2 regions of the Pseudarthrobacter sp. MOO14 genome follow, and region 2 is predicted to be linked to the other one. Evidence: predicted binding sites of a transcription regulator. Region 2 holds the regulator's gene; the other holds the start of a gene.
The links. The regulator Rex, encoded in region 2, represses fermentation and respiration genes when NADH is low (regulators of the CRP and FNR family bind a similar motif). The targets are predictions, from matches to a motif close to CTTGTGAANNNNTTCACAAG.

Region 1 (10,500 bases), 1.7 Mb from region 2:
TCTCCGGAACCCTGCGTGAGGATTCGCCCGTGCACGTGGGCGGCCACGGCCTGGCCGACCGGGGCCACCAGGACCACGACACCGACGAACGCGTGACCCATATCTACTCGCCACTGGGGGCCAGCCTGCGTCCCGTGCCTTACTGCGTGGCGGGGGACCTCTGCGCCCTGGCCAAGCTGGGGAGCGCCGAAACAGGAGACACCATTTCCGCACGGGACATGCCGCTGCTGCTCGCCACCTGGGAAATGCCGGAGCCGCTGCTGCCGGTCGCCGTGGAAGCGGACTCCCGCAGTGACGAGGATGCGCTGGCCCGCAGCCTGGGCAGGATTGCGGCGGGCGATCCCACCCTGCGGGTGGACCGGAATGCCGAAACGCACCAGTTGGTGCTGTGGTGCATGGGTGAGGCGCATGCGGAGGTAGTGCTCGACAGGTTGCGCGAACAAGGCGTGAAACTCCACACCGTTGACGTGGTGACGCCGCTGCGGGAGACCTTCGCCGCGCCCGCCGCAGGCCATGGCCGCCATGTCAAACAATCCGGCGGTCACGGCCAGTACGCCGTATGCGACATCGAAGTGGAACCCCTGGAACGCGGTGCGGGGTTCGAATTCGTGGATAAAACCGTGGGTGGCGTCATTCCGGGAACGTTCATCCCGTCGATCGAGAAGGGCGTCCGGGCACAGATGGAGCGGGGCGTCTCCGCAGGCTTCCCTGTGGTGGACCTGCGCGTGACCGTCGTGGGCGGCAAGGCCCACAGCGTGGATTCATCCGACGCCGCATTCCAGTCGGCGGGGGCCCTGGCGCTCCGCGAGGCTGCGGCCGCGGGAAAGATCCAGCTCCTCGAACCCGTGTCCGCGGTGGCCATCACTGTGTCGGACGAGCACGTGGGGACGGTCATGAGCGACTTGTCCGGCCGGCGCGGGCGCCTGACCGGCACCAATTCCTCCGGCCAGGGCCTCACCGAGATCAGTGCCGAAGTTCCGGACCAGGAACTCCTGAGGTACGCGGTGGAACTGCGCGCCTTGACCGCCGGCACCGGCAGGTTCCGCCGGCACTACCTGCGCCATGAACCGGTGCCATCGAATTTCAGCCCCTCCTGATCCCGCCCGGGCAGGAACTTCGCCAAGGAACGCCGGCCGCCCGTGAACGCCGCTACACGAAAAATCCAAAACATCTACCTAACGTTGACGCTGGGCAACACCCTCGCGGCGTCCTTTATCTGGGGCATCAACACACTGTTCCTGCTCGATGCGGGCTTGAACAACTTTGAGGCCTTCGCCGCGAACGCCTTCTTCACGGCAGGCATGGTGCTCTTCGAAGTACCCACCGGGGTGGTCGCGGACAGCTGGGGGCGGCGGGTGTCGTTCCTGCTGGGCACTGTCACCCTGGCCGGGTCCACCTTCCTTTACTACCTGCTCTGGCAGTTGCACGCGCCGTTCTGGTGGTGGGCGGCCGTTTCGGCGCTGCTGGGGCTCGGTTTTACCTTCTTCTCCGGCGCGGTGGAGGCCTGGCTGGTGGATGCTCTGCACTTCACCGGCTACGAGGGCACCCTCGAAGCGGTCCTGGGCCGCGGCCAGATGGTTTCCGGCATCGCCATGCTGGGCGGTTCGGTGGCAGGCGGGGTGATCGCGCAGGCCACCAACCTGGGGGTGCCGTTCCTGCTGCGCGTCGCGGTCCTGGTGGCCATGTTTGCCGTTGCGTTCCTTCTCATGCACGACGTCGGCTTCACGCCCGAGCGCTCGGCCCACCCGTTGCAAGCCACCCGGGCAGTCCTCCGGGCTTCGCTCGACGGCGGGCTGAGGAATCCGCCCGTGAGGTACATGATGCTGGCCGCGCCCTTTACCGAAGGCGTGGGCTTTTACGTCTTCTATGCCCTCCAGCCCTACCTGCTGCAACTGTTCGGCGATCCGAGGGCCTACGCCATTGCGGGCCTGGCCGCAGCCATTGTGGCCGGGGCCGACATCGTGGGCGGCTGGCTGGCGCCGCAGGTCCGGAAGCTGGTGCACCGGCGCACCACCGTGCTGATCGGCTCCAACATCATCAGCTCGGTGGTTTTGGTGGTGCTGCTGGCAACCAACGTCTTTTGGCTGGCGCTGGTGCTTCTGGCCCTCTGGGCAGTGGTGGCTTCCGCCGGCACCCCGGTCCGCCAGGCCTACCTCAATGACATGATCGCCTCCCAGCAGCGGGCCACCGTCCTCAGCTTCGCATCGCTCATGGGCTCAAGTGGCGGGGTGGTGGTGCAACCGCTGCTTGGCAGGGCGGCGGACCTTTACGGCTACCCTGCCTCCTTGGCCATGAGCGGGGTCGTGCAGTTGCTGGCGGCACCATTCATCCTGCTGAGCCGGCGGCGGCGCTCGCCGGCCGATGCCGGGGCGGGCCTGCCGGCCGCGCCCTGACCAGGTTGGGAAGCACACACCGGACGACATGCAGCGAAGGCCCCTGGCCACGGACGGTATGCGTCCGGGGCCAGGGGCCTTCGAAGAACTGCCTGCCGGTGGCAGAAGCCGGTATTACTTGACGCCGGCCTCCACCGGTTCGCTGGCCACCGGCGTCAGTTTCTCCGCGGTGGGCGGAGGAGTGGTCTTCAGCCTGAACCGTCTTCCAAGGTCGCTGCCGCCGCCGCTGCGGTTCTTGTTGAAGATGTCGAACCCGACGGCGATCAAGAGCACCAGGCCCTTGATCAGCTGCTGGTAGTCCGTGCCCAGGCCCAGGATGGACATGCCGTTGTTGAGCACACCCATGATGAGTCCGCCGATCATGGCCCCGGCAACGGTGCCGATGCCGCCGGTGACGGCCGCACCGCCAATGAACGCCGCCGCGATCGAATCGAGTTCGAATCCGGTTCCGCCTGCCGGTTGGGCCGAGTTGAGCCGGGCCGTGAAGACCAGGCCCGCCAAAGCTGCGAGGACGCCCATGTTCACGAAGAGGCGGAACGTCACGGCCTTGGTCTTGATCCCGGACAGCTCAGCTGCATACAGGTTGCCGCCGATTGCATAGGTGTGCCGGCCAAACACGCTGTTGTTCATCAGTGCCGTGTACGCGATCACCAGGACAGCCAGGACCACCAGGACGATCGGCGTGCCCCGGTAGGACGCCAGCAGGAAGGTGATGATGAGCATCAGCAACGCGGTGAAAGCGGTTTTGATGACGAACCAGACCAGAGGCTCGCTTTCGAGATCGAACTTCTTGCGGATGCGGCGTTCCTTTAGGGCCTGGATCAGGAGTGCCACGGTGGCGCCCACGCCAAGGATGACCGTGAGCCATTCCAGTACTGACGTGCCGCCGGAGATGTCCGGGAGAAAGCCTCCGCCCAGGGCACGCAGCTCCGCAGGGAACGGCGTGATCTGCTGGTTCTTCAGGGTGATGAGCGTCAGGCCGCGGAAGATCAGCATGCCTGCGAGCGTGACGATGAAGGCCGGGATTCCCACGTATGCGATCCAGTACCCTTGCCAGGCCCCGACGAGCGCGCCGACCAGCAGGCACGCAGGGATTGCGGCCCACCATGGCCAGCCCCAGTGCACGATCATGACGCCGGCGACGGCACCGATGAATCCCGCCACGGAGCCGACGGACAGGTCGATGTGGCCTGCGATGATCACCATCACCATGCCGATGGCCAGGATGAGGATGTAACTGTTTTGGACCACCAGGTTGGTGACATTCTGCGGCTCGAGCAGGATCCCGCCCGTCAGTCCTTGGAACAGGAGGACGATCAGGATCAGGGCGACGAAGATGCCAACTTGGCGGAGGCGGCTTGTGAGGAATCCGAGCGACTCTCTTAGGGCTGACATTTCGCTATTCCTTCTCTTTGGTCATGTAATGCATCAGTGATTCCTGGGTGGCCTCGGCGATGGGCACTTCACCGGTGACATGGCCGGCGGCGAGGGTGTAGATGCGGTCGCAGATACCCAGAAGCTCGGGAAGTTCCGAGGAAATGACGATGACGGCCTTTCCTTCGGCCGCGAGCCTGGCAATGATCGTGTAGATCTCATACTTGGCGCCGACGTCGATCCCTCGGGTGGGTTCATCAAGGATGAGGACGTCCGGGTCGGAGAACATCCACTTGCTCAGGACCACCTTCTGCTGGTTGCCGCCGGAGAGCTTTCCGGTGATGGCGGCGACCGAGGGTGCCTTGATGTTCATGCTGGTGCGGTAGCCGTTAGCTACCACGGTCTCCTGGTTTTTGTCGACGAATCCGCGCTTCGCGAGCTTGCGCAGCGATGCCAGCGAGATATTGCGCTTGATGTCCTCGATCAGGTTCAGGCCGTAGTGCTTGCGGTCCTCCGTGGCGTAGGCAATGCCGTGCCTGATCGCGTCCGAGACGGTGGACGTATTGATCTCCTCGCCGTACTTGTAAACCTTGCCTGAGGTGGCCGTGCCGTAAGTGCGGCCAAACACGCTCATGGCCAGTTCCGTCCGGCCGGCGCCCATGAGCCCGGCAAGGCCCACGACTTCGCCCTTCCTGACGTGCAGGTTGGCGTTGCTGACTACCATGCGGGCGTGGTCCTGCGGGTGGCGGACGGACCAGTCTTCGATCCGGAGGACTTCCGCGCCGATGTTCGGCTCGCGTTCCGGGTAGAGGCTCTCAAGGTCGCGGCCCACCATGCCACGGATGATCCGCTCCTGGGTGATCTGGCCTTCATCGAGCCGAAGGGTCTCAATGGTCTTGCCATCGCGGATGATGGTGACAGCGTCTGCCACCTTGCGGATCTCGTTGAGCTTATGGCTGATGATGATGCTGGTGACGCCTTGGCCCTTCAAGTGGAGGATCAGGTCCAGCAGGTGGCCGGAGTCCTCATCGTTGAGGGCGGCCGTGGGCTCGTCCAGGATGAGCAGCTTCACTTCCTTGGACAGCGCTTTGGCGATTTCCACGAGTTGCTGCTTGCCCACGCTGATGTGCTGTACCGGGGTGACCGGGTTCTCATCGAGTCCCACGCGGGCCAGCAGTTTTGCTGCCTCCAGGTTGGTCTTCCGCCAGTCCACCCATCCCTTGGTGGCCTGTTCGTTGCCGAGGTAGATGTTCTCGGCGATGGAAAGGTACGGGCTCAGCGCGAGTTCCTGGTGGATGATCACGATGCCCCGCTTCTCGCTGTCCGAGATGCTGGCGAAATTGCAGGGTTCGTTTTCGAACAGGATTTCCCCGTCGAACGTGTTGTGCGCGTATACGCCGGACAACACCTTCATGAGCGTTGATTTGCCGGCGCCGTTCTCACCGCAGATGGCATGGACTTCTCCACGGTTCACATCAAGGGTGACATCCTGCAGCGCCTTCACGCCCGGGAACGTCTTGGTGATTCCTCGCATTTGAAGAATGGGTGTGTTCATCGTCAATTCCCACTGACTGGTCGAATCTTGGCCTTCCTGCTGCTGCAGGAGGTTGCGGGAGGGGCTGCGGCCGGACGGCCGGCCGCAGCCCCCGGCTGTCTACTTGACGTCGGCGTCGGTGTAGTAACCCGAGTCGATCAGTTCCTTCTTGTAGTTGTCCTTGGTGATGATCACGGACTTCAGCAGGTAAGCCGGGACAACCTTGACCTTGTTGTTGTAGGTCTTGGTGTCATTGGTTTCCGGTTCCTGGCCCTTGAGGACGGCGTCCACCATCTTGACCGCCTGGGCGCCGAGCTGCCGGGTGTCCTTGAAGATGGTGGAGTACTGCTCGCCGGCAACGATGGACTTCACGGAGCCCTTCTCGGCATCCTGGCCCGTGACGACCGGCAGGCTTCCCTTGGCGTAGCCGCCGGTGCTGGTGAGGGCCGAGATGATGCCGATGGACAGTCCGTCATAGGGGGACAGGACGCCGTTCAGCTTGGTACCTGAGCTGTAGGCGGACGTGAGGATATCCTCCATGCGCTTCTGCGCCACGGGTGCTTGCCAGCGGAGGATCGCGGCCTGTTCAAACTTGGTCTGGCCGCTGGGGACCTTCAAGGTGCCGGCATCCATGTACGGCTTGAGGGTGTCCATGGCGCCGGTCCAGAAGAAGTTGGCGTTGTTGTCGTCAGGGCTTCCGGCGAAGAGTTCGACGTTGAACGGACCCTTGCCGTCCACTTTCTTGCCACTGGCGTCAAGGAGTCCCAAGCCGGTCAGCAGCGAGGTGGCCTGCTGGACGCCGACCGTGTAGTTGTCGAACGTGGTGTAGTAGTCCACGTTCGGGGTGCCGTTGATGAGGCGGTCGTACGCGATCACTTTGACGTTCTGCTCCTTGGCCTTGGCCAGGACATCGGTCAGGGTGGTGCCGTCAATGGCGGCGATGATCAGCGCCTTGGCGCCCTTGGTCAGCATGTTTTCGATCTGCGAGACCTGGGTTGGGATGTCGTCATTGGCGAACTGGAGGTCTGTCTTGTAGCCAAGGTCCTTGAGCGACTTCTCGACGTTGGCGCCATCGGCAATCCAACGCTCGGATGTCTGCGTGGGCATCGAGATCCCAACCAGCGAGTCGGCGGGCTTCGCCGCGCCGCTGGATTCGGTTGCCGCGCCACGTGAGCCGCAACCGGTGGCGCCCACCGTCAGCGCGAGGACAAGGGCCACCGCGCCCACGATTTTTTTGATTCTCACCATTTTCTCCTTCCGCGGCAGCACTGCCGCGAAGTGTTATTGGACGAGGCAGCAGCGATGCTCCCTGGTCCTGGCCACATTGTTGATGTGTCGGTTCAATATAGACTGATTTGTGAACGCTAACAAGAGGCGGCTATCAAGTGCATGAACCTGCTTCAATTTCATTGACTTCTGCTTTGTTAGCGTTCACACTTGCTGCAGCGCTTAGCTCGACCGTGACCCCTAGACAACCCCGGCAATGAGGCCCCTGCCTCCCGGGCGGAGGCAACCGAATGCCAGATACATCCTTCAGTTCCAACCCTGACCACTGCGTCGTCGGCGTGGATTACGGAACACTTTCCGGCCGTGCCGTGGTGGTGCGTGTCCGCGACGGGAAGGAGCTCGGCAGCGCGGTCCATGCGTATCCGCACGCCGTGGTCACCGACGTCCTGCCACGTGACACAGCGGGCGACGACGGGGCCCGGCTTCCCGGGGAATGGGCGCTCCAGGTGCCCAACGACTACCGGGAGGTGCTTCGCACTGCCGTCCCGGCAGCGGTGGCCGACGCCGGGATCGACCCGGCGGCCGTCGTCGGTATTGCCACGGACTTCACCGCCTGCACCATGGTGCCTGTCATGGCCGACGGCACCCCACTGAACGAACTGCCGGGCTATGCCAACCGGCCGCACGCGTACGTGAAGTTGTGGCGCCACCACGCGGCGCAGGGGCAGGCCGACCGGATCAACCGGCTCGCCGCCGAACGGGGCGAGGACTGGCTTCCCAGGTATGGGGGGCTGATTTCCTCGGAGTGGGAATTCGCCAAGGGGCTGCAGCTGCTGGAAGAGGACCCCGAAGCCTACGCCGCAATGGACCGCTGGGTGGAGGCGGCGGACTGGATCGTCTGGCAGCTGTGCGGCAGGTATGTCCGCAATGCCTGCACGGCCGGGTACAAGGGCATCTACCAGGACGGGCGCTACCCCTCGGAGGACTTCCTGGCCGCCCTGAACCCGGAGTTCAAGGACTTCGTCAGCTCCAAACTCGAGCACACCATCGGTCGGCTGGGTGACGCCGCCGGCACACTGACCGCGGAGGCCGCAGCCTGGACCGGGCTGCCGGAGGGCATCGCGGTGGCGGTGGGAAACGTTGACGCCCATGTGACGGCCCCGGCAGCGAAGGCGGTGGAACCGGGCCAGCTGGTGGCCATCATGGGCACCTCCACCTGCCACGTCATGAACGGCACGGAACTGCGTGAAGTACCGGGAATGTGCGGGGCCGTTGACGGCGGCATCGTTCCCGGCCTGTGGGGCTACGAGGCGGGCCAGTCGGGCGTGGGAGACATCTTCGGCTGGTTCACGAAATACGGAGTCCCGCCCGAATACCACCAGGCGGCCAAGGCGGCGGGTCTGGGGATCCACGAATACCTCACCGAACTGGCCTCGCGGCAGGCCATCGGGGAGCACGGGCTGATAGCCCTGGACTGGCATTCCGGCAACCGGTCGGTCCTGGTGGACCACGAGCTCTCCGGCATCGTGGTGGGCCAGACGCTCGCCACCAGGCCCGAGGACACCTACCGGGCGCTTCTGGAAGCCACAGCCTTTGGAACCCGCACCATCGTGGACGCCTTCCGCGACGCCGGGGTTCCGGTCAAGGAATTCATCGTGGCCGGCGGCCTGCTCAAGAACAGGCTCCTGATGCAGATCTACGCAGATGCCACCGGCCTGCAGCTTTCCACTATCGGCTCGGAACAGGGCCCGGCCCTGGGGTCGGCGATCCACGCCGCCGTCGCGGCCGGCCACTATGCGGATATCCGCCATGCCGCAGCGGCCATGGGCGCCGAACCCGGGGAGGTCTACACTCCAATCCCGGAAAACGTGGCCGCATACGAGGAACTCTTCCAGGAGTACAAAACCCTCCATGATTACTTTGGCCGGGGCAGCAACGACGTGATGCACCGGCTTAAGGTCATCCAGCGACGGGCCGCCCAGGCGGCCCGGCCCGGAGCAGGCGTCGCCGCCAAAGCAACCCTGGGGGTGTCCGCATGACCGCCGAAACAGGCGCCGGAACCGGCCTCCTGGAAACCATCGCCCGGATCCGGGAAGACGTATGCGCCCTGCACGCTGAGTTGACGCGGTACGAACTGGTGGTGTGGACTGCGGGCAACGTCTCGGCCCGGGTGCCCGGCACCGACCTGATGGTCATCAAGCCGTCCGGCGTCAGCTACCAGGAACTGACCCCGGAGCAAATGGTCGTGACCGACCTGCACGGCACGCCGGTGAGGGGCACCAATGTTGGTGGCGGCGGCACGGTCGATTGGGGCAACCCGCCGCTCTCGCCGTCGTCCGACACCGCCGCGCACGCCTATGTGTACCGGCACATGCCCGAGGTGGGCGGGGTGGTGCACACGCACTCCACCTATGCCACCGCGTGGGCCGCACGGGGTGAGGCCATCCCCTGTGTGCTCACCATGATGGGGGATGAGTTCGGCGGTTCCATCCCGGTGGGCCCGTTCGCGCTGATCGGCGACGATTCGATCGGCCACGGCATTGTGGAGACGCTGAAAAACTCGAACTCACCGGCGGTCCTGATGCAGAACCACGGCCCCTTCACCATCGGCAAGGACGCCCGTTCCGCCGTGAAGGCCGCCGTGATGTGCGAGGAAGTGGCCCGCACTGTCCATATCTCGCGGCAGCTCGGTGAACCCCTACCGATCGACGAAGGCCATATCGACTCGCTCTACGCCCGCTACCAGAACGTCTACGGGCAGTAATCCCCAAACCTTTAACAGGAGTACGCATGAACACCGCAGCAAACACCACCCTGGACGGCCACGAGGTCTGGTTCCTCACCGGCAGCCAGCACCTCTACGGGGAGGAAGTCCTCAAACAGGTGGCCGCCCAGTCCCAGGAGATCGCGAACCAGCTGAACGCCAATTCCGCCGTCCCGGTGCGGATCGTCTGGAAGCCGGTCCTGACCGACTCGGATGCCATCCGCCGGACCGCGCTGGAAGCGAACGCCGATGACTCAGTCATCGGCGTGACGGCCTGGATGCACACCTTCAGCCCGGCCAAGATGTGGATCTCCGGCCTGGACCTGCTGCGCAAGCCACTGCTGCACCTGCACACCCAGGCCAACCGCGACCTGCCCTGGGCGGACATCGACTTCGACTTCATGAACCTGAACCAAGCCGCGCACGGCGACCGGGAGTTCGGGTACATCCAGTCCCGCCTCGGCATCGCCCGGAAGACCGTCGTCGGGCACGTCTCCAACCCCGAGGTGGCACGCCAAGTGGGTTCCTGGCAGCGCGCGGCGGCCGGCTGGGCCGCCGTCCGGACCCTGAAGCTCACCCGCTTCGGCGACAACATGCGCAACGTCGCCGTCACCGAAGGCGACAAAACCGAGGCCGAGCTGCGCTTCGGCGTCGCCGTGAACACGTGGTCCGTCAATGAGCTCGCGGACGCCGTGCACGGCGCGGCGGAGGCCGACGTCGACGCCCTGGTGGCCGAGTACGAGGACCTGTACGACGTGGTGCCGGAGCTCCGCGCAGGCGCGGCCAGGCATGAATCGCTGCGGTACGGCGCCCGGATCGAACTGGGCCTGCGCAGCTTCCTCGAAGCCAATGGCTCCGCCGCGTTTACCACCTCCTTCGAAGACCTGGGGGCCCTCCGCCAGCTGCCCGGCCTCGCCGTGCAGCGGCTCATGGCCGCCGGGTACGGCTTTGGCGCCGAAGGCGACTGGAAGACCGCCATCCTGGTGCGCGCCGCGAAGGTGATGGGTGCCGGCCTGCCCGGCGGCGCCTCCCTGATGGAGGACTACACGTACCACCTGGAACCGGGCGCGGAGAAGATCCTGGGCGCCCACATGCTGGAGGTCTGCCCCTCGCTCACGGCGTCGAAGCCGCGCCTGGAAATCCACCCGCTGGGCATCGGCGGCAAAGAGGACCCGGTCCGGCTGGTGTTCGACGCCGATGCCTCCCCG
Region 2 (10,500 bases):
GGCAACTTCACGTCGGTTTGGAACCAGTACTGCAGCCCGGTCACCCAGGCCCCCCAGACGCCGGTGGCCATCAGCAGGCCCAGCACCACCAGGATGCCGCCGCCGGTCCGCTGGATGGCAAGGCGGTGTTTGCGGAAGAACGCCATGACGCCCATCCCGCGGCGCACCGCCAGCGCGATCAGCAGGAACGGGATGCCCAGTCCCAGGCTGTAGACGAACGCCAGGAATGCGCCCTTGGCTGCGGACGATCCTCCGGAGAGGCTCAGCAGCTGCACGGCGGAGTAGGTAGGCCCGATGCACGGCGCCCAGCCCAACCCGAAGGTCAGGCCCAGCAACGGTGCTCCCCAGAGCCCGGCAGGGGGTTTGGCGTGGATTTTCGCGTCCCGCTGGAGCCAGCTGAAGCCGCCCATGAACACGATGCCCATGACGATCACCAGGATCCCCAGGAGCTGGGTGATCCAGGCATTGCGGCTGCCGCTGATCAGGGTGCCCAGCTGCCCGAAGGCGCCGCCCAGCAGAACAAAGATCACCGAAAAGCCCAGGACGAACAAGCCGATGCCGGCCAGCATCCTGCCGCGCTTTTGCTTCTGCAGGTCAACGCCGCTCAATCCCGTGACGTAGCCGAGGTAGCCCGGAACGAGGGGCAACACGCAGGGCGAAAGGAAGGACACCAGCCCGGCAAGCAGCGCCACCGGGATGGCCAGGAGGAGCGAGCCGCTGAGGATGGCTTCGGCGAAGGGACTGTTCACGGTTCCCGGGCCGCCCTACTCCGCCACGGCGGCGGTGATGAGGGCCTTCAAGGTGCCCTTTTCGATCTCGCCGAGGACCCGGGACGCCACGCGCCCCTGCTTGTCCAGGACCAGGGTGGTGGGAACTGCCCCGGGCGGAACCAGGCCGGACACGGACAGCAGGACGCCGCCGTCCTTGTCATCGAAGCTCGGGTAGGTCAGGTTGAAGGTCTTCTCGAACGCCTCCGCCGTGGGCTTCTCATCCCGGAGGTTGACGCCGAAGAACTGCACGCCCTGGTCCTTGAACTCCTGATGGAGTTCTTCGAGGATGGGCGCCTCCACCCGGCACGGGGCGCAGGCGGCGAACCAGAAGTTCAGGATGCTGACCTTGCCCTGGAAGTCGGCAGGGGTGACCTTGGCGCCACTGAAGAGTGCCCCTTGGATCTGGACGGCTTCCTTGCGGTCGCCGGCGGCGAATTCGGTGACGGAACCGTCGCCTGCCACGTAGTTCTTGTTGTCCCCGGCCTTTGCCTGCTTGGCCAGGGCGTCTTCCTGGGCGCAGCCGGACAAGCCCAGGGTCAGTGCGCCGAGGGCCAGGCCGCCCGCGGCGAGCATGCTCCGGCGCGTAGGGAGGAAATCATTGGTCACAGCTAGGCTCCAGGGGTGCTGGCGGCACCGGGAAGAAGGGACGCGGCGGGTTCGCTGTAGTCGACCCGCACCAGGGAGCCGGCGTCATCGAACACCAGGGACGTGACGGAGGTCAGCGTGCACTCGCGCTTGCGGGGATCGTGCCACAGGGGCCGGCCTTCGGCGCTGAGCCGTGCGGCCCAGATGGGCAGTTGGTGGCTGACGAGGATGGCCTCGGGTCCTGCCGCACCGAAATCGCCGGCGGCCAGTTCAATTGCCCGGAGCCGGGCGTCCTGCGCTGCGGCGGCGACGCGGGCCGCCTGCTGCGTGTAGGGCTCGCCCCAGGACGGGCGCAGCGGATTGACCAGCCGGGGCCAGTGCTTCGGCCGGCGGAGTTCTGCCTTGGTGACCTTCATGCCCTCGAAGTAGTTTTCCGCCTCGATAATCCGCGGCTCCGTGTGGATTTCCAGGTGCAGGGCTTCCGACGTCGGCCGTGCCGTTTCCTGCGCACGGTCCAGCGGCGACGCGGCCAGGTAGGTGATCCGTGCGCCCTGCTCGGCACGCTGCCGGAAGTGCTCGGCGAGGGTCCTGGCCATCTCCTGCCCCAGTTCGGAGAGGTGGAATTCGGGGAGCCGTCCGTACAGAACGCCTTCGGGATTATGGACCTCGCCGTGGCGGAGCAGATGGACAGTGGCTTGGGGCATGTTTACCAGTTTCTCAAAGATGGCGTGCGATCCGAAATTTTCTACAAACAGTAGAACTTAAGTTTCTGAAGAAATGTTCCAAACATGGGAACAAAAGATGCAAATGCATGTTTATACTGGATGCAGCAAGTTAGTTGAGGCTTCAACCGATGAAGGTTCAACCGCATGACCACAACAGGCATCAAGAACAAGGAGCATCATCATGGCACTTCCCGCAGACGTCACCACCGGTACCTGGACCCTGGACAACTCCCACAGCGAGATCGGCTTCACCGTCCGTCACGCCGGCATCAGCAAGGTCCGCGGCCAGTTCACCGAAGCCGCCGCGACGCTTGACCTCGTCGAGGATGTGGCCGACTCAAAGATCAACGCCACCATCAAGACCGCCAGCTTCGACTCCGGCGACGCCAACCGCGACGGCCACGTCAAGGGCGAGGACTTCTTCGACGTGGAGAAGTTCCCGGAGATCTCCTTCGTCTCCAACGGCCTGGTGGCAAAGGGCAACAGCTACGAGCTCAGCGGTGACCTCACCATCAAGGGCGTCACCCGCCCGGTAACCCTGGAGACCGAGTTCAACGGCGTGGCCGTTGACCCGTTCGGCAACACCCGCGCAGGCGTCTCCGCGGAGACGACCATCAGCCGCAAGGATTTCGGCCTGACCTGGAACGCCGTCCTGGAGACCGGCGGCGTGCTGGTCAGCGACAAGGTTGCCATCAACCTGGAGCTCGCCTTCATCGCTCCCGCAGCCTGATTCCGCTCCGGCCCACCCCGGCAGCAGGCATTTCGCCTGGTGCCGGGGTGCCGCGTTTAAGGCCCGTCGCACCGTGAACAGCCCTGCGGAATCACGCACAACCAGGGCTGCCGGGGGTACGGTGGACCTAAGCCATGCTGGGGGCGGCACAGGACCGATTCCCGGCAGCCCGCCCGGATCCCGACCTGCAGAAGGAACGCCCATGAGTACTCCTCCCGTCCCGCCTCCCGTGCCGCACGATCCGCCATCCGGAAACGACCAGCCAGGCAACGGCCAGCCGGCCGAGCAGCCCGGCGCCCAGCAGCCCCGCTACGGACAAAACGCCCCGCAGTACGGGCAGAACGCCCCGCAATACGGACAGAACGCACCCGGTACGCAGCCGCCGGCAGCCCCGCAGTACGGGCAGAACGCCCCGCAATACGGCCAGAACCCGCCCCAGTACGGGCAGAACGCCCCGCAGGCCCCCGGCTACGGACAGCAGCAGCCCTATGGACAGCAGCCGTACGGCCAGTCCCCCTACGGCCAGTACCCGTCGGAGCAGCCGCAGCCGGCGGCAAGCACCGGCATCCCCCAACTGGTCAACATTTCCTTTTGGATGCTGATCGCAGCCGCCGTGATCTTCGTCATCTCCCTGCTCACCGGGTTGACCCAGCTTGATGATCCGGCATTCCGGCAGGCCTTTGACCAGCAGGTCAAGGCCAGCGACGCGGGCATCACGTACGACGACATCAAGGGCGTCATCGCCGGAACCCTGGTGGTCTTCGCCATCATCGGGGCCGGACTGTACCTGCTGGTGGCATTCTTCGTCCGCAAGGGCAAGAACTGGGCACGCATCCTGGGGACGGTGCTGGCGGCCCTGTCGGTGCTGGGCCTCTTCGGGGTTCCGTCGTTCGCCACCGTCGGCACGGTCCTGGGCATCGCGGCCATTGTGCTGCTCTACCTTCCCGCGGCCGCCCCGTACTTCCGGAAGCAGCAGTTCGGCAACCCGTATGCCGGCGGCTTCGGAAACCCCTACGGCCGGTAGCAGCCTGCCACACCACCGAAAACGGCCCGGGACGCCTCGCAGCGTCCCGGGCCGTTTTCTTTTATCCGGTGGTCCTTACGCGGTCTGGCCCGGCGCTTGTGCCCGCTGGGCGTGGTAGGCCAGGATCTGCAGCTCGGTGGCCATGTCCACCTTGCGGAGGTTCACGCCTTCGGGGACCTGGAGCATCACAGGCGCGAAGCTCAGGACGCTGTGCACGCCTGCGGCCACCACGCGGTCGCAGATGCCTTGGGCCACCGCCGCCGGCAGCGCCAGCACCACCATGTTGGCTCCGGTGCGGTGCAGGACGGTTTCAAGGTCTGCCACGTCGCTGACCCGCAGCCAGCCCACCTCGTTGCCCACCACCATCTGGTCGGCGTCGAAGATCGCCACGACGTCGAACCCACGGGATTCGAAGCCGCCGTACCGGGCCAGGGCCTTGCCCAGGTTTCCGGCGCCGACGATCGCGACTTTCCAGTCGTGCGTGAGGCCAAGGGCCGCTGCGATATGGCGGCTGAGGTACTGCACCTCATAGCCCACTCCCCTGGTGCCGTAGGACCCCACATGGGACAGGTCCTTGCGCAGCGTCGAGGAACTGACGCCGGAGGCCTCCGCCAATGACTCGGACGAGACCCGCTCGACGCCCTCTGCCAGCAAGGTGTTCAAGGCGCGGAGGTACAGGGTCAGCCGGGCCACCGCCGCGGGCGGGATCTGCTTGGCCGGCGTACCGGTGGCGCCCGGAAGGTCCGGGACGGGCTGGGACGTTGGTTCCAAGGACGTCATTGGCCTCCCCCTACCGGGCCATGGCGCGCTGCAGCACGCGTTCCAGGCGGGCTTCGTCAATTTTCCAAAAGTCGCGCTGGACCCCGTCCACCAGGACCACCGGGATTTCCTCGGCATAGCGTTCGCGCAGCTCGGGCTGGTGGTCCACCGACTCTTCGGCCCAGGTCAGTCCCAACGAGGCGGTAACCCGGCCGACGGCGTCGCGCGCCTCTTCGCAAAGGTGGCAGTCAGCTTTGGTGACCAGGACGACGCGGGGGGTAGCCATGGCTTAACGGTATCGCCGTTCGCGGCATGCGGGCGACGCCGACGGCGGCGGGCCGGCCTATTGACTAGACTCGAGTCCATGCCCGAGGAGAAATACGTCGCCGTAGTCACGCGGCCCGTCACTGCGCCGCAGCCCGGTGAAGCGGCGTTTTTCGACGTGGACAACACCTTGATGCGCGGCGCCAGCCTCTTCCATGTGGCCCGGAAAATGCACCAGCGCGGGGCGTTCACCCTGAGGCAGGCGGCTGGTATGGCCTGGAAACAGTTCAAGTTTGTGGCCCGCGGTGAAAACATGGATGATGTCCACGCCGTCCGGGACTCGGCCCTGACCCTGGCTGTGGGCATCAGCGTTGACGATATCCGGGCGTTGGGCGAAGAGGTCTATGACGAAATGATCGCCTCCCGGATCTGGCCGGGTGCCAAGGCCCTGGCCGAGCAGCACCTGCGCGTGGGCCGCCGGGTGTGGCTGGTCACGGCCACGCCCATCGAAGTTGCCACGGTCATTTCCACCCGCCTGGGCCTGACCGGCGCCCTCGGCACGGTCGGGGAAGTCTCCGACGGAATGTACACCGGCCGTTTGGTGGGCGATATCCTGCATGGCTCGGCCAAGGCCGTGGCTGTCCAGGCCATCGCCGACGAGGAGGACCTGGACCTGAAGCGCTGCTGGGCGTACAGCGACTCCTATAACGACGTCCCGCTGCTTTCCCTGGTAGGCCACCCCGTGGCCATCAACCCCGATGCCAAGCTCCGCCGGCACGCCCGCGACCGTAACTGGCCGGTCTACGATTTCCGTGCCGGCCGCCGCGCCGCCACCTTCGGGCTTAAGGTGGCAACCTTTGGCGGCGCCATCTACGGGCTGTGGAAGGGTTTCGCCCGGATGCGCGGCCCGCGCCTGTAGCTAGCTTTCACGCGCGTCTGGATATCCCGCGAGTCTGCCTTCCCCCGCCTGCAGGTTCCCGCACCGTACCCTCCAGCGCACGAAAAAACGCCCGCCGCCTTTGCAGGCGACGGGCGTTCTCCACGCTGTTCGAAGTATTGCTACTTCTTGTTGCGGCGCTGGTGACGAGTCTTGCGAAGCAGCTTGCGGTGCTTCTTCTTGGCCATACGCTTGCGACGCTTCTTAATAACTGAACCCACGAAAGTTCCTTACAAACTAGATGCAGTACCTGTCTGATGGAAATGGTTCGTGGACAGAGCTACGAACTGGACAACTGACAGATTCTTACAATGACGTAAAACGTTCCTTAACAGGGTACCGCCTATCGGAGGCGGCTTGGGACAAGCTGCCTTAGGCTGTCTCGGAGTGACCGTCCACCACGGCACCCTTGAGGTACTGCTCCACGGCATTCTCAGGTACCCGGTAGGAGCGGCCGAACCGCACTGCCGGCATTTCGCCGGAGTGGACCAGCCGGTAAACAGTCATTTTAGAGACGCGCATGACCTCGGCCACTTCAGCCACGGTCAGGAACTTCGCGTTGGAGAAGTTCTGTTCTGCCGACATTTCCCTATTTTCCTTTGCTGACGGATGGACAACAGTGACCCCAGGTACGTGCCAATGCGGTGTTCCGATGCTGAGCCATCCACCAATCACCTAAATAGATACTCTAGATGTTCATGTGGCAGATGTGAAAGTAGGTAAAGCCACTATTTCGCCTGCCGGCGCTTCCGCGCCGAGGCAGCCAACTGCTCCAGCACGGAGGCGGAAACGTCCCAGTCCATGCAGGCATCGGTGACGCTCTGGCCGTACACGAGTTCGGAGCGGCCGGCCGCATGCTCGGCAACGTCCAGGTTCTGGGCGCCGCCCACCAGGAAGCTTTCCAGCATCACCCCGGCGATCGCCTGCGCCGCGGCGCCCCCGTCTTCAAGCTGGGCACCGATCTCCAGCGCCACCTCGGCCTGGCGGTGATGGCTCTTGCCGCTGTTGGCGTGGCTGGCGTCAACCACCAGGCGCGGGTTCAGGCCCTTTCCGGCCAGCTCCCCGGACGCCCGTTCGACGTCGGCGGCTGAGTAGTTGGGGCCCTTGCGTCCGCCGCGGAGGATGACGTGGGTATCCGGGTTCCCGGCTGTGGCCACCAGTGCCGCCCGGCCGTCGCCGTCGATCCCCAGGAACGCCTGGGCCGCCGCCGCGGCGCCGCACGCGTCGATCGCCACCTGCAGGCCGCCGTCGGTCCCGTTCTTGAAGCCGATGGGCATGGAAAGGCCGGAGGCCAGCTGCCGGTGGATCTGGCTCTCGGTGGTGCGGGCACCGATGGCACCCCAGGAAATCAGGTCCGCCATGTATTGCGGGCTGATCGGCTCCAGGAATTCGGTGGCGGTGGGCAGTCCCAGCGCGGTCACCTGCTGCAGGAACTGCCTGGCGGTGCGCAGGCCGGTGACCATGTCGTGGCTGCCGTCCAGCCGGGGGTCGTTGATCAGGCCCTTCCAGCCGACGGTGGTGCGGGGCTTTTCGAAGTAGGTCCGCATGACCACCAGCAGGTTTTCCTTGTGCTTTTCAGCTTGGCTGACCAGCCGGCGGGCGTATTCCAGGCCGGCTTTGGGGTCGTGGATGGAGCATGGGCCTACGATGACCAGCAGGCGGTCGTCCACGCCGTCCATGATGGCCCGGACCTGGTCGCGTCCGCGTTCGACGACGTCAGCCGCCCGGGCGTCAAGGGGCAGTTCGGCGACGAGCCCGGAAGGGGTGGGCAGCGCGGTGAATTCGCTGACGCGGAGGTTCGAGGTGGATGTGGTGCCGGCGTTGGCGGCTGCTGCTGTTGCGGTGCTCATGTTCGGGTCCTGTTCCAGATGGGAAGCGGGCCCGGATTTCAGAACCCGCCGGAGAAACGGCGAAGGGCAGAGAATGATCTCTGCCCTGTTGGCTCTGAAGGAATGCTGGATGCGTGTCAGTTAGACGCGGGCCCCTCCAGAGCCAACGAAAAATACGCATACCAACGGTTAGTCATGGAAAAGACCATAAGCCCGGCCGTCCGCCGCCGCAAAATCAGCGGCCGTCACATTCCCGCGCCGGCCTACCCCAGGAGCTTGCGCAGGTACTGCAGCTGCCGGATCCAGTGGTGTTCCTGGCCGCCTTCATGGTTGTTGAACCGGTACACCTCGATCTCCTTGGCCGCCCCGGTGGAGGATGCCCCGGACGTCCCGGAGCCGTAGGCGTTGAAGCTGGCGAAGACCGTGGACGGCGGGCAGATGTCGTCCATCTGGGCCACCGAGTACAGCGCCGGTGCCGTGGCGTACCGGGCCAGGTTGACGCCGTCGAAGTAGTTCAGGACCTCGAGTGCGTGCTGGTACCGGTCGCGGTGGCGCGCCAGGAACTGGGCGATCTCCGGGTAGGGCCCGCGCGGGGTGATGTCGATGGCGCGGGGGAAGTCCTGCAGGAAGGGGACGTCGGGAAGGGCGGCGATGACGCCGTCGAGCCGTCCCGCAGTGAGGCCCGCCGTGGCCACCACGATGCCGCCGCCCTGGCTGACTCCGGCGAGGACCACTTTGGCTGGATCGACGGCGGGGTGGGCCTGGGCTGCCTCCACGGCGCGGAAGGCGTCCACGTAGACGCGCCGGTAGTAGTAGTCCTCGCGCTTCGCCAGGCCCCGGGTCATCAGGCCCGCGTGCGCTACGTCCCCGGCGGAGGGGTGCGGGTCCGGAGTGTCCCCCAGGGTGCCGCCGTACCCCTGGCCGCGGGTGTCCATGATGAAATGCGCGTAGCCGGCCTGGGCCCAGCGGGTGTCCTGGTTGACCAGGCCCCGGCCGCCCGAATAGCCCACGTAGTGCACCACCACGGGCAGCCTGGTGCCGTCTTCCCGGGCGGCGGGCAGGTGCAGCCAGCCCTTGACCGGCGCCCCGCCGTAGCCGGAAAAGGTGACGTCGAAGGTATCGATGACCGTCAGGTGGTTCTCCACCGGTTCGAACGCGGCGTTCAAGGGGAAGGCCCTGGCTTCTTCGAGGGTGGCGTCCCAAAACGCGCCCAGGTCCTCCGGCGGCGTGACGTCGGAAGTGTAGCTGCGCAGCTGGGCCAGGGGCAGGTCGAAGAGGGGCATCGTTGTCCGTTCTGTCAGGGGTGGTTGGCGGCCTGGTTGCAGCCTACTTCAGCTTCACCGGATGATGACGACATCCAGCCGCCGGGGCCCGTGGACACCTTCGACGCGTTCAAGCTCGATGTCCGAGGTTGCGCTCGGTCCGCTGATCATGGTGAGGGGCTTCGTTCCGTCCAGGCGGCGGAGCGCTTCGGGCAGGATCGCGGTGACGTCCCGGCTGCGCACCACGCAGACGTGGTGGTCCGGGATGAGCGAGATGGCGCGGCGGCCCTGGTCCGGGCTGCCGTCCAGGATGATGGTCCCGGATTCCGCCACGGTCACCGCACTGGCAGTCACCACGGCGTCTGTTGCGTCGAGCTCGGTGACGGACCTCGCTCCGTGGCCGCCGCCGTCGTACCTGATCCTGGTGGTGTCTGTCTCCCAGGCCAGCCAGGCCGGGTCCAGGCCGGCGGGAACCACGTAGGAGCCGGCCCCGGCGAGGAGGTCCCGGATGGTGGCGGGGACTGCGTCTTCGTCCACCACGGTGACTCCGGCCTTGTAGTCCTCCAACCGGTCCACCAGGACGTCGATGCGCTGCTGCGCGTCGGCCTCCCCGTCCAGCCGGTACTTCCGGGGGATGTCCGGGACGGCGGGGGCGTCCTTGAGTGCGGTGCGGACGGCCGCAAGGATCTGTTCCCGGGTGCTCATGGTCTCTTGTGCTCCTTGGCCCACCAGTCACGGAAGGACTGCGCCGGGGGCGCCGGGATGTCCCGGCTTTGGGTCCAGCCGGCGGCGAGGCCGGGCAGTTTCTTGATCTTCTTGTCCCGTCCGGCGGCGGCCCGGCCCAGGGGCAGGAGCTTTTCGACGGCGGCCAGGCGGCGTCCGCCGGAGAGCGCCCAAGAGGCGGCCTTGAGTCCCACGTCCATCTGGGACGGCAGGCCGCCGCGGTGGGCGTCCACGTCCTTGCCGCGCAGGTGGACCAGGATGTCCGGGATGTTGATCTTCACCGGACAGGCGTCGTAGCAGGCGCCGCACAGCGAGGACGCATACGGCAACGAGCCGTTCTCTTCCGCCTCGATGCCGGTCATCAGCGGCGACAGGATGGCGCCGATGGGGCCAGGGTACGTGGAGCCGTAGGCGTGGCCGCCTGCCCGCTCGTAGACCGGGCAGACGTTGATGCAGGCGCTGCAGCGGATGCAGTGGAGCGCTGAGCGTCCCATCTCGTCGGCCAGGGCATTGGTGCGGCCGTTGTCCAGCAGGATCACGTGGAAATTCGACGGACCATCGCCCTCGGTCACGCCGGTCCACAGTGAGGTGTACGGGTTCATCCGCTCGCCGGTGGAGGAGCGCGGCAGCAGCTGGAGGAAGACTTCAAGGTCGGAGAACGTGGGAAGCAGCTTCTCGATGCCCATGACCGTGATCAGGGTTTCAGGGAGGGTCAGGCACATCCGGCCGTTGCCCTCGGACTCCACCACACCCAGCGTGCCGGAGTCGGCGATGCCGAAGTTGGCGCCGGAGACTGCCACCTTCGCGGTGAGGAACTTGGCCCGCAGGTGGGCGCGGGCGGCCATGGCCAGCCGGCGGGGTTCGTCCGTGAGGCCGGGATCGACGCCGGGCA

Region 1: araB (ribulokinase) is a predicted target of Rex. The motif match lies at 6,656-6,675, and genes of this name have one in related genera.

Annotation. Positions count from the first base shown of each region.
Region 1 covers NZ_CM177849.1:3,236,933-3,247,432, forward strand. Annotated here, with positions in the region: gene AC4EEV_RS15125 (elongation factor G-like protein EF-G2) at 1-1,097, shown strand, start outside; gene AC4EEV_RS15130 (MFS transporter) at 1,140-2,393, shown strand; gene mmsB (multiple monosaccharide ABC transporter permease) at 2,508-3,788, opposite strand; gene mmsA (multiple monosaccharide ABC transporter ATP-binding protein) at 3,793-5,322, opposite strand; gene chvE (multiple monosaccharide ABC transporter substrate-binding protein) at 5,422-6,549, opposite strand; gene araB (ribulokinase) at 6,819-8,567, shown strand; gene AC4EEV_RS15155 (L-ribulose-5-phosphate 4-epimerase) at 8,564-9,292, shown strand; gene araA (L-arabinose isomerase) at 9,319-10,500, shown strand, end outside.
Region 2 covers NZ_CM177849.1:1,570,107-1,580,606, forward strand. Annotated here, with positions in the region: gene AC4EEV_RS07425 (cytochrome c biogenesis CcdA family protein) at 1-749, opposite strand, end outside; gene AC4EEV_RS07430 (TlpA family protein disulfide reductase) at 765-1,343, opposite strand; gene AC4EEV_RS07435 (histidine phosphatase family protein) at 1,379-2,059, opposite strand; gene AC4EEV_RS07440 (YceI family protein) at 2,262-2,810, shown strand; gene AC4EEV_RS07445 (hypothetical protein) at 3,013-3,834, shown strand; gene AC4EEV_RS07450 (redox-sensing transcriptional repressor Rex) at 3,910-4,614, opposite strand; gene AC4EEV_RS07455 (glutaredoxin family protein) at 4,625-4,879, opposite strand; gene AC4EEV_RS07460 (HAD family hydrolase) at 4,958-5,776, shown strand; gene AC4EEV_RS07465 (30S ribosomal protein bS22) at 5,917-6,015, opposite strand; gene AC4EEV_RS07470 (helix-turn-helix domain-containing protein) at 6,167-6,379, opposite strand; gene AC4EEV_RS07475 (3-deoxy-7-phosphoheptulonate synthase) at 6,523-7,644, opposite strand; gene AC4EEV_RS07480 (acetylxylan esterase) at 7,887-8,906, opposite strand; gene AC4EEV_RS07485 (LutC/YkgG family protein) at 8,961-9,590, opposite strand; gene AC4EEV_RS07490 (LutB/LldF family L-lactate oxidation iron-sulfur protein) at 9,587-10,500, opposite strand, start outside.